DNA from 4 places in the Chryseobacterium sp. 'Rf worker isolate 10' genome. Region 1 is predicted to be linked to each of the others. Evidence: riboswitches for the same ligand, from Rfam matches in the RefSeq annotation. Region 1 holds a riboswitch; each other region holds the start of a gene.
The links. A riboswitch is a leader RNA that binds a small molecule or an ion and turns the genes downstream of it on or off. The one in region 1 is predicted to bind cobalamin.

Region 2: another riboswitch for cobalamin. It lies ahead of LKL37_RS13660 (TonB-dependent receptor plug domain-containing protein); the one in region 1 lies ahead of metE (5-methyltetrahydropteroyltriglutamate--homocysteine S-methyltransferase).
Region 3: another riboswitch for cobalamin. It lies ahead of LKL37_RS21730 (acyl-CoA thioesterase); the one in region 1 lies ahead of metE (5-methyltetrahydropteroyltriglutamate--homocysteine S-methyltransferase).
Region 4: another riboswitch for cobalamin. It lies ahead of LKL37_RS21655 (acyl-CoA thioesterase); the one in region 1 lies ahead of metE (5-methyltetrahydropteroyltriglutamate--homocysteine S-methyltransferase).

What each region holds. Positions count from the first base shown of each region.
Region 1 covers NZ_JBOZOF010000001.1:953,319-957,535, forward strand. The annotation lists gene LKL37_RS04160 (hypothetical protein) at 1-424, shown strand, start outside; gene LKL37_RS04165 (Lrp/AsnC family transcriptional regulator) at 506-967, opposite strand; cobalamin riboswitch at 1,163-1,348, shown strand; gene metE (5-methyltetrahydropteroyltriglutamate--homocysteine S-methyltransferase) at 1,527-3,830, shown strand; gene LKL37_RS04175 (helix-turn-helix domain-containing protein) at 3,932-4,217, opposite strand, start outside.
Region 2 covers NZ_JBOZOF010000002.1:811,529-815,745, reverse strand. The annotation lists gene LKL37_RS13665 (YncE family protein) at 1-813, opposite strand, end outside; gene LKL37_RS13660 (TonB-dependent receptor plug domain-containing protein) at 834-2,660, opposite strand; cobalamin riboswitch at 2,694-2,870, opposite strand; gene LKL37_RS13655 (T9SS type A sorting domain-containing protein) at 3,007-4,217, opposite strand, start outside.
Region 3 covers NZ_JBOZOF010000007.1:5,053-9,269, forward strand. The annotation lists gene LKL37_RS21720 (XAC2610-related protein) at 363-1,061, shown strand; gene LKL37_RS21725 (HD domain-containing protein) at 1,063-1,653, shown strand; gene LKL37_RS21730 (acyl-CoA thioesterase) at 1,711-2,094, opposite strand; cobalamin riboswitch at 2,212-2,391, opposite strand; gene LKL37_RS21735 (hypothetical protein) at 2,426-3,226, opposite strand; gene LKL37_RS21740 (ATP-binding cassette domain-containing protein) at 3,257-3,919, opposite strand.
Region 4 covers NZ_JBOZOF010000006.1:134,623-138,839, reverse strand. The annotation lists gene LKL37_RS21670 (PadR family transcriptional regulator) at 1-153, opposite strand, end outside; gene LKL37_RS21665 (XAC2610-related protein) at 690-1,388, shown strand; gene LKL37_RS21660 (HD domain-containing protein) at 1,390-1,980, shown strand; gene LKL37_RS21655 (acyl-CoA thioesterase) at 2,038-2,421, opposite strand; cobalamin riboswitch at 2,539-2,718, opposite strand; gene LKL37_RS21650 (hypothetical protein) at 2,753-3,553, opposite strand; gene LKL37_RS21645 (ATP-binding cassette domain-containing protein) at 3,584-4,217, opposite strand, start outside.

The sequences.
Region 1 (4,217 bases):
TTTCCCGCAGACTACTGATAAGATCTCAAAAGCACTGAATGTGAAAACCGTTTTTTATGAAGATGCCAATGAAGAAAAATATGCGAAATGGCCTACAAAAACAGGATTGGAGCTTTATTGCAGTTTGGAGAAAGACAATGCTGTTAATGAGATGTTTTTTTCAACTTCAGACAATAAACCTTTAGTGGTAGAGGGATTGCCTTTTGGCCTTATCCTGAATAAAAGTACATTGCAGGATAGTAAAACCAAGTTCAGTAAATACAATGCAAAAACACAGAAATTAGCTTCAGGCAGTGAGTTTCCAGGAGGCTCAAAGCTGGTTTTTAAGAAAGGGAAACATTATGCGACTTTGCTTTTTGATAGTAAAAACCTGTTGAAATCACTCGGCTTAACTACAGAACTTGTTGATCCGGCTGCCAATTAATTGCTGGAAAAACTTCAAAATATTAAAAAATCCGCCAATATTTGGCGGATTTTTTAGTATAAATGGATCAGCTTTAAAAAGCTATATCGTTAATCCATGATTATTTTTCACTTCAGCCATCACAAAAGTACTGTGTGTACTCCCGATTGAATCTACGGATCCAAGCTTATTGAAAACAAAATCCTGGTAATGTTTCATATCTCTTACCTGAACTTTCAGAAGAAAATCAAAATCACCGGAAATATTGTAACATTCAGCAACTTCTTCAATTTCTAAAATTTCTTTTACAAAATCATAACCCACAGATCTGTCGTGAATTTTCAGTTTAATCTGGCAGAAAACCGTAAATCCCCGGTTCAGTTTTTCAGCATCAAGAACTGCGGCATATCTTTTAACAAATCCGTCCTGTTCCAGTCTTTTCACCCTTTCAAAAACAGGTGAAGTAGAGAGGTTCACTTCCTTTGCCAATTCTTTAACGGTCAGTTTTGCATTTTTCTGGAGCAGCCTGAGCAGCTGTAAGTCCTTATCATCGAGTTGTTCCACAGAATATTATTCTTTTAAATAATTAAAACAGTCAAATGTAAAGAATTATATTCTTTTATTTTTGTTTTCAAAAGTTTAATTTGCTTAATTATTTCTTTTTAATTGTATCTTTATTCTGTATTGTTAATTTTACACAAAATTAAAAACTTTTACTCAAAGCAATTGTTAAAGGTAAAAGTACAGTTCTTTATAGATACTTCATCAAACAGGAAAGGTTTTACTTAAGGTAGATTAATAGGGAATCGTGTGAAAATCACGAGCTGTCGCGCAACTGTAAGTAACACATCAAAGGTTTCTGTCCTTGCAGATCCACTGCCAAAAGCGGGAAGGATGACGGAAACTGTTACAAGTCAGGAGACCTGCCTTTACTGAATTGACAATGCTTTCGCGGTCTGAAGCTTTTGGGTCATACAGATGATATATCGGATTCATGTATTTTCTCTCAAAGGGAAACTGCATTGTTCGCTATGTCATTATTTCCTGAAATTTTTATCCGTTAAAACATGCAGAAGCATTTTAAAGGGCTTTAATATTAAGTTTAATTAAAAAGTTTAAAAAAATGCAAACTCACATTCTGGGCTATCCGCGTATTGGTAGCAAAAGAGAACTCAAAAAAGCCTGCGAGCAGTATTGGTCAGGTAAAATCCTTTTGGAAGAACTTCTGAACACAGGTAGAAATATCTGTAATCAAAACTGGAATATCCAGAAGGAAGCAGGAATAGACCTTATCCCGTGTAATGATTTTTCCTATTATGATCAGGTATTGGATATGAGCCTTGTGGTAGGAGCAATCCCGACTCGTTATCATGAAGTAGTGCTTAAAAAAAACAATTCTGAGCTGGATCTTTACTTTGCCATGGCAAGAGGATATCAGAAAGATGGACTGGATATCACAGCAATGGAAATGACCAAATGGTTCGATACCAACTATCACTATATCGTTCCGGAATTTTATAAAAACCAACAATTTAAACTAAGCTCAGACAAAATTTTCAATGAATTTGCCGGAGCAAAGCAGGCTGGGATCAATGCTAAACCTGTTATTATCGGTCTGGTTACTTATCTGCTATTAGGAAAAGAAAAAGAAGAAGGATTTGATAAGTTAGATCTTGCCGGAAATCTTCTTCCTGTGTACATAGAAATTTTAACCAAACTTCAGGAGCAGGGTGCTGAATGGATTCAGTTTGATGAACCTTTTCTGGCATTGGATTTAACAGAGAAAGCAAAAGAAATCTATCTTTCTGTATATGCTGAAATAAGAAAACGTTTCCCAAAACTGAAATTTATCGTTGCTACTTATTTTGACGGATTAAAAGATAATACATCGCTTGCCACTTCACTTCCGGTGAACACACTACATATTGACTTGGTTAGAAATCCTGAACAGCTGGATGATATCCTGAATGTTATCCCGGAAAGCTTAAGTCTTTCATTAGGGGTAATTGACGGCAGAAATATCTGGAAAAATGATTATGAAAAATCGCTGTCTTTCATCAGAAAAGCAGTTGAGAAATTAGGATCTGAAAGAATTTTCATTGCACCATCATGTTCATTGCTTCATTCACCGTGTGATCTGGATTTTGAAACTAGTCTTAATCCTGAAATCAAAAACTGGCTGGCTTTTGCCAAACAAAAAGTAGCGGAAGTGGTAACCCTTAAAGAACTGGCAACAGGAACAGAAAATGAACAGGTTCTTGAAGCATTCGAAGAAAATAAAAGAGCTATTGAGAACAGAAGAACTTCTTCTCTTATTCATAATGATCAGGTGAAACAAAGAGCCAATGCTGTTACTGAAAAGGATGCTCAGAGAATAAATACCTTCAAAATCCGAAAAGAAGAACAGCAGGAAGTATTGCAGCTTCCTTTATTCCCAACTACCACCATCGGATCATTCCCGCAGACAATAGAGGTAAGAAGCTGGAGAGCCCAATTCAAAAAAGGAGAGCTTACGGCAGAGCAATATGATACTTTACTGAAAGAAGAAACTCAGAGAACAATCCGCTGGCAGGAAGAAATCGGTATAGATGTACTGGTTCACGGGGAATTTGAGCGTAACGACATGGTAGAATACTTCGGAGAACAGCTGGAAGGATTTGTATTCACCAAAAACGGATGGGTACAAAGCTACGGAAGCCGTTGTGTAAAACCTCCTGTAATCTTTGGTGATGTTTCCCGCCCGACTCCTATGACAGTTTACTGGTCTCAATATGCACAATCCCAGACTGAAAAATGGGTAAAAGGAATGCTTACAGGTCCGGTTACCATCTTACAGTGGTCTTTTGTACGTGATGATCAGCCTCGTTCCGAAACGTGTAAACAAATTGCTTTGGCGATCCGTGATGAAGTTGTGGATCTGGAAAAAGCTGGGATCAGGATTATTCAGATTGACGAACCTGCTATCAGAGAAGGACTTCCGTTAAGAAAAACAGACTGGCAGAATTATCTGAAATGGGCTGTAGAAGCCTTTAGAATTTCAGCAAGTGGAGTAGAAGATGCGACCCAAATCCATACGCATATGTGTTATTCAGAATTCAATGATATTATTGAAAACATTGCTGACATGGATGCGGACGTGATTACCATAGAATGCTCCCGCTCTCAGATGGAACTGCTGAATGCTTTTGCCGATTTTAAATATCCAAATGAAATTGGTCCCGGAGTATATGACATTCACTCACCAAGAGTTCCGTCAAAAGAAGAAATGATCGAACTGCTGAGAAAGGCCCAGAATGTGATTCCTGCCAATCAACTTTGGGTAAACCCAGACTGCGGACTGAAAACAAGACACTGGGATGAAACCGAAAAAGCTTTAATAGCAATGGTAGCAGCTGCTAAAGAAGCTTCCGTAGAATATGCACTTTAGAAAACTTTAGAAATAATTAGATACAATCACCCGGATCGTGCCATGATATTCATGGCACGATTTATTATGGTAATCCTTTAAAACATTGATGAAATATTGAATTATTTTGCCTGCAATGTGCTTGGAGGATAACCAAACTGTTTTTTAAATGCAAAGGAGAAATGGGATAAATTTTCAAATCCCAGATCCAGATAAATGTCAGAAACGGATCTTCCTTTTTGAGTAAGCAGAAAATGAGCTTCTTTCAGCCTTCGAAGCTGGAGCCACTGTCTTGGCGGTATACCAAAGATCTTTTGAAAATCTCTTTTAAATGCAGACAAACTTCTTCCCGTTAAATAAGCGAAACGCTCAACATTAACGTTGAAATGAAAATTCTTATTCATAAAA
Region 2 (4,217 bases), on a different contig from region 1:
TTTATTTCCAGCGCTGAAATAGATTTTATCGTTATCAATCTGAAGATTTGTAGCACTTGGAATTCCTGTCAGTGTAACTACCGGTGTCATTGCTCCTGTACTTGAAATCTTATAGATATAAGAATCTGCAGCTGTAGAAGAAACTGTGTAAACATTAGATTTGTATGAAATAGTACTGTTAATCTTACCATTCGGAACAGAAATTTCAGTTTTGCTGTCATTAGAAGTATTGATATAAGTAATCATATTTCCGAATCCTGATGTAGCATTCTGTACAAAAACATTTCCACCTGCTTCTACTGTTTTATCAGCCCCACCTGTCATAGTGATTTTGCTTACAAATGAATAGTCAGAAGCTTTATATTTCGTTACACTTGTTGCATTCGTGGAGAAATTCAGGTTGGCAACATAGATAAAGTCGTTCGCAAAAGTAATTCCTCTTGGGTTATCAATCTGGTCAGTAATTACAGCTAATCTTTTGAATGTAAAACGGTCTACGACAACAATTTTGTTTGAGTTGTTGATGACAAGATAAGCCTTGTTTCCGTTAAGACCAATAGTCTGAAGAACGTCACCAAGGATCTCTTTATTGTTGTTATATCCATATATATCGTCCTGCTTCATGCTTAAATCTCTTGTCAGGAATGTTACTTTTGCACCCTGACTATTGAAGTTACCTTCATTAGCAATAAAATATCCATTCTGGTAAGTGATCGGAGAGATTTCAAAATCCTGAGAATCACTTGTACATGAAGAAATGTTAAACAATAACATTACTGCAAATAGGACAGTTAAAAGTTTAGTTATTTTCATAATTTATTCAATTTTAATTTTTAAAAATTTATTGCTGCATACACGCTATAATTTCTTTTGGGTAAAGGATAAAAAGAAACTGTTTTATAGTAAGTATCCGTAAGATTATTCACTTTAAACCCTAGGGTATATTTTTTTGCCAACGTTGCAGAAACACCCATATTTAAAAGAAAATAAGGATCTATTGCATCTGATCTCTTTTCATCACTTGTGGTATAGGTAACCCCATTCAACAGTGCCTGAGCAAAAAATTTAAAGAAGCCATATTCATAATCTACATTCACATTTCCTCTGTGCATAGGAACGTAAGGTCTCTGCATCTTCGTTTCTTTGTCAATAGATTTTGCGTAGTAATACCCTGCATTCGCACGGATTTTATGATTTCCCAGCTGCTTGCTGAAAGACAACTGAGATTCTAGTCCGTAAGATTCTGATTTATTGACATTGAATGCCTGCCAGTAGCCTAAAGCAGTCGGAAGCCATACAATAAGATCGGTCACATTCATATAGTAAGGAGACAAGGTAAGTCTGAAATCTCCCACTTTAAATTCGTTCGTCATATCAACCTGCGTAGAAGTTTCCGGTCTCAGATCTTTATTTCCTCCCGGTTCATAATAAATATCATTGAAGGACGGATATCTGAAGTTTTTTGAAACATTAACGCTTACATCATACCATTTTGCAGCGCTCCATTTTCCAGAGAATGAGTACATAAACGGTGATTTCACATCTTCTACAAAATCTTTCTTGAATCCACCTTCAAAACGCAGGTCTTTCGTCGCAAAATACCTCAACAATCCTGATATTGAGCCAACATTTCTGCTGACACTGGATATTCCGCTTTGGTATCCTTCTCCTTTATTGACCTGAAATTCTCCGATGATATTAAAATTCCATTTTGAATTCAGGAAATAATTGAAATCATTTTTAAAGATATAATTCTTACCGGTTCCTCCGCTTGATTTAGGCTGGCTTAACGAGCCAAAATACTGGAAATTTTCTTCCGTATAAGCTGCTTTAAGGGAATTACTGAACTTCGCTTTGTTCCAGTCCCAGGAAAGAAGGCTTCTTACACTTTGAGTCTTATATTTCGTTTTTGTTCCTGTTTCTTCATACACGGGATAGTGCTGTGAAGAATCAAAAAACTGGCTTTGCCACGAAATTTTATGATCATTTGTTATTTTATAGGATGTTCCTACATTGAACGTTGTATTGTAATAATTTCCGTTTCTGTTGATGTAATTCAGATCACTTACTTCATAATTATTTTCACTTACAGAATAATTTCCTGAAGCTTTAAAACTGAACTTATCATTGCTGTAAGAACCTTTTACAAAATTATTATAGGTATTAAATGAAGCGACTTCTGAAAATAAGGAACCGTGGAACCCTTTATTAAAATCAAGGGTATTATTCAGGTGGATACTTCCCCCGATAGCACCGCTTCCATAGATTACACTTCCTCCACCAGCTTTTATTCCAATCTGATCGTAGCCAAACAAAGCAATATTATTGATATCTCCCTGCCCCAAAAAATTGGAGTTGATATTAATTCCGTTCCACACAAAAGCAGTCTGCTGCGCGGTAGTTCCTCTGAAAGATGGTGAAGAAACAGCACCACGGCCATTTTCTTTAATATAGACCTGTGACTGAAATCTTAGGAGCTCTGAAAGATTGCTGGAGTTTTTCTCGGCATCTTCTGCCGAAATTGTTTTTACGGGATGAAAAAGCTTCACCCTGTTCATCTGATTGTCGAAGACAAAAATAGTATCTATAGCTTTCTCTTGTCCAAAAAGAAAACAGCCATATGATGAAAAAAGCAGTACTAAAGATCTTTTTATATCCATACTTTTTTACTTTTCCTCCGAAAGCAATAGGTTTTTATAATTATAATCCTGGCAGGTCTCCTGACTTTCGCATTCTGCTCCTTCCCGTTTTAAACAGTGGTTTTTTGCAGAAACTTTTATTGCGATTTACAGTTGCGGGGACAGTCCGGGAGTTACACCCGATTCCCTTTTCATTCCAAAATACTGGAAACCAAAATTTTTGCAAAGATAGTTTTTTATATGTATTCGCCAAAAAACCAGCCTACGCTTAAAAAAACCTATCTTTTTAATTCAGCAGATAAAAAAGAACAGCCGCTTTCAATATTGAAAACGGCCATTCATCCCACTACTTTACTATTTATATATGTTATTTTTTAATAAACTTATAGTTCTCCTGCTTTCCTCCTTTCACAGAATATTGCAGAATATAATCTCCTTTTGACAAGGATGAAACATCAATCTGCCCTTCTACAGTATTGAATGTTTTCACCCTTTGTCCAACCAAATTATAAACTTCAGCTTTCTCTATTCTTCCTGTTCCTTTAAAATATAATATATCAGCTACCGGATTAGGATAAATACCGATATTATCTTTCTCTTTTACAGCATCGTTCACTGATAAAAACGCTGTAATATCCAGATAGAAAGCGATCATTTGACCTGAGGCATTCGTCCCTGTTCCGGCAATTTTCTTTCCGTCTTGTGAAATGGCCAAAGGAAGCCCCATTGTTACTCCATTGGTTGCAATTCCTAAGGATACGGCATAATCATTCAGATTAATCCTTCCGGTAGATGAATTCCAGATAAAGCCTTCTCCCGACATAGGAGGAGCTCCGAATGCTCTGTAAAATCCAATCACCGTTTTCCCGTCCGCCGAAATTCCTGTTGCTCCTCCTTTGAAACTGAACGAAGCATTAGGATGCGTTATATAAGTAAGTCCACTCACAGCATTCCATACATAGGGATTAGGATTTGCTGCTCCTATGATGGTATTTCCGTCTGCAGAAATTCCGCCTGCTTCTCCTACATTATTTCCGTTATTATCTGTGATAAAACTTTCTACTCCGTCCTGCCATTTTGCACCGCTTCTGATACCTGTCGGTTCATCCTGCCAACCCACAATTACTGTTCCTGCCGCATTGATGGCATTGGCTCTGGAACTGCGTCCGGGAACCATACTTCCCAAATCTACCATTCCGCTGGCTTCATCCCATTTTACAGCGTGTGCATTTGCTGCGGTAAGAAAGCCCAGACCTACAATAGTATTTCCATTGGTAGTCATTCCCCAGGTAGAACTTACACTTCCGTCCCATCCGGTAGGAACAAGCCCGCCTCTGTTTACCCAGGTAGAACTTGCTACATCATAAGTTGATATTTCATTGAATCCCGTTGCTGCATTGGTAACGGAAGAAGAGATTTTGGTTCCGTCATTCGAAACAATTGTTCTTCCGGAAGCCGGATATCCATTTGATATTGAACCTATCTGTACAAGTCCTCCGGCAGCATCCCATTTGTAAACTCCTCCGGCACTTGTATGCATACTTACCACTCCATTATCCGAAACTGCTCCTACATTAT
Region 3 (4,217 bases), on a different contig from region 1:
TATGTGGATTTTTATGAAAATGAATTTGAGAGGAAAATGTCTAAAAAATCTCTACATTTTAAATAAAATTGGAAGAAATACGGAGCAAAAAATCATCATTATTAATTATTGCTTATTACCGATTACTTATTACTCATATTATAGCCCCGATAGCAGCGGTTACCCCACAGCGGTTTGGATTCTGGCAGGGAGCGAGGAGTATGAGCGTATAGCGGGAAACAGCTTCTCAGAAATAAATATTCTCTTATTTAAAGGATTTTAATTGTTTTAAATCTTCCAGATAATGAGTTTTGAATTTTGAGATCGGTGTTATGATTCGTATTTTTGTTAGGAAAAAAACACCTAAATCATTTACTATTACCATGAATTTATTCAATAAGTATAAGCATTTACCGGCTTTTGTTTTGCTGGGGCCTGCCTGTTTCGGACAATATCAGTTTGAGGTTAAAAACGCATCGAAGAGCTATGATGCAGTCATTCACGTGGATAATTGCTATGACGGCCGATGTAACGGAAAAGGAACTGTAGATTTGTTTGATCATAAAAACACAAAGGTGCAGACTTTTGTATCTGATGACCTGGTCCTGAATCTTAATGAAGGCGAAAAGCCAACGCAAGGGAAAATGTTTCAGCTAAAGAACGAAAACAGTCCTATAATCATTGATGACTTTAATTTTGACGGGACAGAAGATATAGCGGTAAGAAATGGTAATATGGGGAATTATAGCTCTGCTTCTTATGATGTATATGTATTCAACAGCACGAGAATGGCATTTGTGAAGAGTAAGGAGCTTACGGATCTTGCTTCCAGCTCTTTTGATATTTTTGAGGTTGATGCCAAGCGAAAACGTCTCATAGCCTATGGAAAATCTGGCTGCTGTGATATTTTTACAACGGAATATGCTGTAATTCCGAATAAAGGACTTGATAAAGTTCTGGAAAAAGAAGAAGATATGACGGTAGAAGGTCGCGTAAAGGTGATTACAAAAGAGAAGATTAATAATAAATGGGTAACCAAAACCAAGGTATATCCATCAGAACAATACAATAGAGAAAAGTAAAATGAAAATTCAGAAAGAAATAGATTTTATCCTGGCAGTGGATGCTTTGAAAAATGTACAGAGAAGAAATTATAATGCAGATGACTCCCGAAGAGAGAACACAGCAGAACATTCCTGGCAGATTATTATTCTGGCTCAGATCCTTTATCCATATGCTAAAAACCGCGCAGATATTGATTTATTAAGAGTGATAAGAATGCTCTCTATCCACGATCTTGTAGAAATAGAAGCCGGAGATACTTTTATTTTTGATGAAAAAGCAATGGTAGGAAAGTTTGAAAGAGAAAAGGCATCTGCTCAAAAGATTTTCGGAATTCTTGATGAGCCTTTACGTACAGAATTCTTTAATCTATGGCTTGAATTTGAAGATGAGAAAACGCCAGATGCTATTTTTGCATGTGGAATTGATAGAATAATGCCGTTTATCTTAAATTCCCACACTTCAGGAAAAAGCTGGACGGAAGCGGGAGTGACAGAAAAGCAAATCCGAAATATGCTTGAAAATGCGATCAGTAGAGCATCGGACGAAATGGGAGAGGCTTTTGAACTTTTATTGAGCCAAAGTCTGGAAACAGAAAAAGTGGTAAAATAGCTTTGATAAGAATACAATAAGAATCGGGCGGCCTCTGGCCGCCCGATTCTTTATTACTTATAGTATCTGGATTGGTTTCTTGAATTCGTCAATCGCTACAAAAGTAAAATCACCTACAATGGCTTTTTCTCTTTCGTAGGAATACATTTGCTCGGTATAGATCTCAACGTTTACTTTCATACTGGTTTTTCCCACGTAGGAAACTTTCCCGATTAGCTCCACAATGGTTCCGGCAGGAATAGGTTTCTTGAAATCTATCTTGTCACTGCTTACTGTTACCACTCTTTTTCTTGCAAATCGGGTAGCAGTAATAAAAGCTACTTCGTCCATCAGCTGCATAGCCGTACCACCAAAAAGGGTATCGTAATGATTGGTTGTGTTAGGGAAAACCGCTTTAAAGATACTGGTTTCGGATGCTTTAATTCTTTCTTCTGTAGTCATATATCATTATTAATTAAAGCGAAATGAAAACGATATTAAAACAACAGAACAATAACAGGAATCAAGAGAATCCCTGAAACAATCCATCAGATCAATACAACTTCAAATCGCGAAAGTTACTTGTTTAAGAAATAGGCAGGTCTCCTGACTTGTAACATCTTTTATCTCCTTCCCATGCCTCGCACAGTGGATCTTTGATAAAGATTACAGTTACTTACAGTTGCGCGACAGTCCGTGATTTTCACACGGTTCCCTTTTAATCTGCAGTGATGCAGAACCAATTTCTATGATGAATAAGCGTTAAAACTTTTCGGGGGCAAAAATAATGAATTTATTCCGGATTATGGTAAATAATCTGGCTGATTACTCTTCCTTTCTTGATGGTCCACAGCGTAGTATATCTGTTTTCTCCTGAACCGTTGATCATATAAAGAAAAATATTGTCGTTATCCAGGGAGGTTACGCCTACATTCTCAAAATCCATGGTAGGCTGGAACATATTTTTGATGGCCTCTCTTACAAAAACAGACCCTCTTCCGGGCTGCTGTACCCTGATGGATTTGATTTCAGTCATCCCTTCGGGAAGATCATTCCCGATTCCCCATGGTTTTACTTTATCAATGGTAAGCAGTTTCCCTTCTGCATCTTTTTCCTTTTTACGGTATCCCGCGTTGGAAGGGTAAACATCAATGACTACTTTGCTTCTTTGAGCAGTAGGAATTTTGGGGTCAGAATTATCTGTGAAAATAAGTGATCTTCCGTTTTTAGATTTGGAAGGAGTATAGGCCGGAAGCTGATCAATATAGGCGATACGTTCTTTATTCACCATTCCTTCTTTATCAAGAGTTTCATAACGTACAAAAGGTTTATCATCATCCTGTTTTTCGGGATATTTGATCCAGATCCACTCTGTTTCTCCGGGAGCAGGCTTTACATAAACAAATACATCACCTTTACGCATACGGATCTTGTCTACAATTTTTCTGTAGTTGTCCTTATGAACCCGTACATTGGCATATCCTTCTTCAGCCTTTACAACTCCGAAAGGAACTTTATTCTGCCCTTTTACAAAAGCTATAGATAGAATACTGAAAGCAGATAAATAGAATGCTTTGTTTATGAAAGTCATCATGAAAATTTTTTAATCCTTCAAATATATAAATTAAATGCTTTTCGGAAGATAATTATAGCGCTGCAGTTCACTTAAATCTTGTATTTGTTTCAGATGACCGCCAGAAAGCAGATATATAGAGTCAGAAATATCCAGAACATCTTTAAAGTTATGATCAGAAATAATAAATCCTTTATGAGATGATTGCTGACGGATATTTTTCTTTAATTCTTCAGTAACTTTTGGAGAAAGACTGTGAAATGGCTCGTCCAATAAAATAAAGTCTGCTTCAGAATAAATGACCATAAGAGTTTCAATAATTCTCTGTTCACCTTTGGAAAGGGTTTTAGGTTTTTGATCAAGGAAAGGTCTTACAAATTCTGAAGTAAAAAGCAACTCAGTATTTTTTTGATTACAAAAAAGAGGAATCAGATTTTTGATTTTTATATATTTGGGTAAAAAAAGATCCTGTGATAAGTAGGCAATTCTGTTTTTTCTATCGGATATGCCTTTCAGAATTTTATTATCATATTTTATAAACTGAGTATCACCATATTCTATTCCAAAGATAATTTTTAGCAGGGTTGATTTTCCGCTTCCATTTCTGCCAAGTAATCCCATGATTTGTCCTGTTTCACATCCTATATAGATATCCTGCAGAATTTTTCTTTCACTAAAAGATTTTGTTACACTATCAACATGCAGTTTACTCATAAGAACAATGTTATAATTTTTACAGCAAGACTTAATAATAGGGTTCCTGCCCAAAGAAAAGTTCTTGAAAACCCTGAATGGGCATAAAAATAATATTCGTTTTTAAATCTTAATTCATAAATAAAGTAATGGAGAGCAGGTGCAATTAAAAGAAAACTTAAACCAAATGTCTCAACTCTGAAGGGAAGGAGAAAAGAAATGAGCAATGAGAACGGCAGGGCGGGAAGCAGTATCTTTTTATAAAAAATCCAAAGAATAGTAAAGTTTCTGACCATATTCAAAATGTTAAGAATTCATA
Region 4 (4,217 bases), on a different contig from region 1:
AGGGTAGAGGGTTCCTTCCACTACATCCAGTTTTCCTTTTTTCAGTTCGTCAATAAGATCAGAAACATACATTTCGCGATTATTGATGAGACTTAGAATACAGAATTCCAGAATTCCTTTTCGCATTTGCGCTTTGGTATTTTCGGTATTCATCTTTGATAAGTTTTGTTAATTAGTTATATTTTTAGAAAAATGCTCCTAGCTAGCTGAGCCTATTCTAATTTTACATTACAAAGATATGTAAATAAAATGGTATTATGCAATACAAAGTAGTGAAATTTTTAAAATAAATAACATAAAATACTGGTAATCAGTTCTATAATTTTATATGTGGATTTTTATGAAAATGAATTTGAGAGGAAAATGTCTAAAAAATCTCTACATTTTAAATAAAATTGGAAGAAATACGGAGCAAAAAATCATCATTATTAATTATTGCTTATTACCGATTACTTATTACTCATATTATAGCCCCGATAGCAGCGGTTACCCCACAGCGGTTTGGATTCTGGCAGGGAGCGAGGAGTATGAGCGTATAGCGGGAAACAGCTTCTCAGAAATAAATATTCTCTTATTTAAAGGATTTTAATTGTTTTAAATCTTCCAGATAATGAGTTTTGAATTTTGAGATCGGTGTTATGATTCGTATTTTTGTTAGGAAAAAAACACCTAAATCATTTACTATTACCATGAATTTATTCAATAAGTATAAGCATTTACCGGCTTTTGTTTTGCTGGGGCCTGCCTGTTTCGGACAATATCAGTTTGAGGTTAAAAACGCATCGAAGAGCTATGATGCAGTCATTCACGTGGATAATTGCTATGACGGCCGATGTAACGGAAAAGGAACTGTAGATTTGTTTGATCATAAAAACACAAAGGTGCAGACTTTTGTATCTGATGACCTGGTCCTGAATCTTAATGAAGGCGAAAAGCCAACGCAAGGGAAAATGTTTCAGCTAAAGAACGAAAACAGTCCTATAATCATTGATGACTTTAATTTTGACGGGACAGAAGATATAGCGGTAAGAAATGGTAATATGGGGAATTATAGCTCTGCTTCTTATGATGTATATGTATTCAACAGCACGAGAATGGCATTTGTGAAGAGTAAGGAGCTTACGGATCTTGCTTCCAGCTCTTTTGATATTTTTGAGGTTGATGCCAAGCGAAAACGTCTCATAGCCTATGGAAAATCTGGCTGCTGTGATATTTTTACAACGGAATATGCTGTAATTCCGAATAAAGGACTTGATAAAGTTCTGGAAAAAGAAGAAGATATGACGGTAGAAGGTCGCGTAAAGGTGATTACAAAAGAGAAGATTAATAATAAATGGGTAACCAAAACCAAGGTATATCCATCAGAACAATACAATAGAGAAAAGTAAAATGAAAATTCAGAAAGAAATAGATTTTATCCTGGCAGTGGATGCTTTGAAAAATGTACAGAGAAGAAATTATAATGCAGATGACTCCCGAAGAGAGAACACAGCAGAACATTCCTGGCAGATTATTATTCTGGCTCAGATCCTTTATCCATATGCTAAAAACCGCGCAGATATTGATTTATTAAGAGTGATAAGAATGCTCTCTATCCACGATCTTGTAGAAATAGAAGCCGGAGATACTTTTATTTTTGATGAAAAAGCAATGGTAGGAAAGTTTGAAAGAGAAAAGGCATCTGCTCAAAAGATTTTCGGAATTCTTGATGAGCCTTTACGTACAGAATTCTTTAATCTATGGCTTGAATTTGAAGATGAGAAAACGCCAGATGCTATTTTTGCATGTGGAATTGATAGAATAATGCCGTTTATCTTAAATTCCCACACTTCAGGAAAAAGCTGGACGGAAGCGGGAGTGACAGAAAAGCAAATCCGAAATATGCTTGAAAATGCGATCAGTAGAGCATCGGACGAAATGGGAGAGGCTTTTGAACTTTTATTGAGCCAAAGTCTGGAAACAGAAAAAGTGGTAAAATAGCTTTGATAAGAATACAATAAGAATCGGGCGGCCTCTGGCCGCCCGATTCTTTATTACTTATAGTATCTGGATTGGTTTCTTGAATTCGTCAATCGCTACAAAAGTAAAATCACCTACAATGGCTTTTTCTCTTTCGTAGGAATACATTTGCTCGGTATAGATCTCAACGTTTACTTTCATACTGGTTTTTCCCACGTAGGAAACTTTCCCGATTAGCTCCACAATGGTTCCGGCAGGAATAGGTTTCTTGAAATCTATCTTGTCACTGCTTACTGTTACCACTCTTTTTCTTGCAAATCGGGTAGCAGTAATAAAAGCTACTTCGTCCATCAGCTGCATAGCCGTACCACCAAAAAGGGTATCGTAATGATTGGTTGTGTTAGGGAAAACCGCTTTAAAGATACTGGTTTCGGATGCTTTAATTCTTTCTTCTGTAGTCATATATCATTATTAATTAAAGCGAAATGAAAACGATATTAAAACAACAGAACAATAACAGGAATCAAGAGAATCCCTGAAACAATCCATCAGATCAATACAACTTCAAATCGCGAAAGTTACTTGTTTAAGAAATAGGCAGGTCTCCTGACTTGTAACATCTTTTATCTCCTTCCCATGCCTCGCACAGTGGATCTTTGATAAAGATTACAGTTACTTACAGTTGCGCGACAGTCCGTGATTTTCACACGGTTCCCTTTTAATCTGCAGTGATGCAGAACCAATTTCTATGATGAATAAGCGTTAAAACTTTTCGGGGGCAAAAATAATGAATTTATTCCGGATTATGGTAAATAATCTGGCTGATTACTCTTCCTTTCTTGATGGTCCACAGCGTAGTATATCTGTTTTCTCCTGAACCGTTGATCATATAAAGAAAAATATTGTCGTTATCCAGGGAGGTTACGCCTACATTCTCAAAATCCATGGTAGGCTGGAACATATTTTTGATGGCCTCTCTTACAAAAACAGACCCTCTTCCGGGCTGCTGTACCCTGATGGATTTGATTTCAGTCATCCCTTCGGGAAGATCATTCCCGATTCCCCATGGTTTTACTTTATCAATGGTAAGCAGTTTCCCTTCTGCATCTTTTTCCTTTTTACGGTATCCCGCGTTGGAAGGGTAAACATCAATGACTACTTTGCTTCTTTGAGCAGTAGGAATTTTGGGGTCAGAATTATCTGTGAAAATAAGTGATCTTCCGTTTTTAGATTTGGAAGGAGTATAGGCCGGAAGCTGATCAATATAGGCGATACGTTCTTTATTCACCATTCCTTCTTTATCAAGAGTTTCATAACGTACAAAAGGTTTATCATCATCCTGTTTTTCGGGATATTTGATCCAGATCCACTCTGTTTCTCCGGGAGCAGGCTTTACATAAACAAATACATCACCTTTACGCATACGGATCTTGTCTACAATTTTTCTGTAGTTGTCCTTATGAACCCGTACATTGGCATATCCTTCTTCAGCCTTTACAACTCCGAAAGGAACTTTATTCTGCCCTTTTACAAAAGCTATAGATAGAATACTGAAAGCAGATAAATAGAATGCTTTGTTTATGAAAGTCATCATGAAAATTTTTTAATCCTTCAAATATATAAATTAAATGCTTTTCGGAAGATAATTATAGCGCTGCAGTTCACTTAAATCTTGTATTTGTTTCAGATGACCGCCAGAAAGCAGATATATAGAGTCAGAAATATCCAGAACATCTTTAAAGTTATGATCAGAAATAATAAATCCTTTATGAGATGATTGCTGACGGATATTTTTCTTTAATTCTTCAGTAACTTTTGGAGAAAGACTGTGAAATGGCTCGTCCAATAAAATAAAGTCTGCTTCAGAATAAATGACCATAAGAGTTTCAATAATTCTCTGTTCACCTTTGGAAAGGGTTTTAGGTTTTTGATCAAGGAAAGGTCTTACAAATTCTGAAGTAAAAAGCAACTCAGTATTTTTTTGATTACAAAAAAGAGGAATCAGATTTTTGATTTTTATATATTTGGGTAAAAAAAGATCCTGTGATAAGTAGGCAATTCTGTTTTTTCTATCGGATATGCCTTTCAGAATTTTATTATCATATTTTATAAACTGAGTATCACCATATTCTATTCCAAAGATAATTTTTAGCAGGGTTGATTTTCCGCTTCCATTTCTGCCAAGTAATCCCATGATTTGTCCTGTTTCACATCCTATATAGATATCCTGCAGAATTTTTCTTTCACTAAAAGATTTT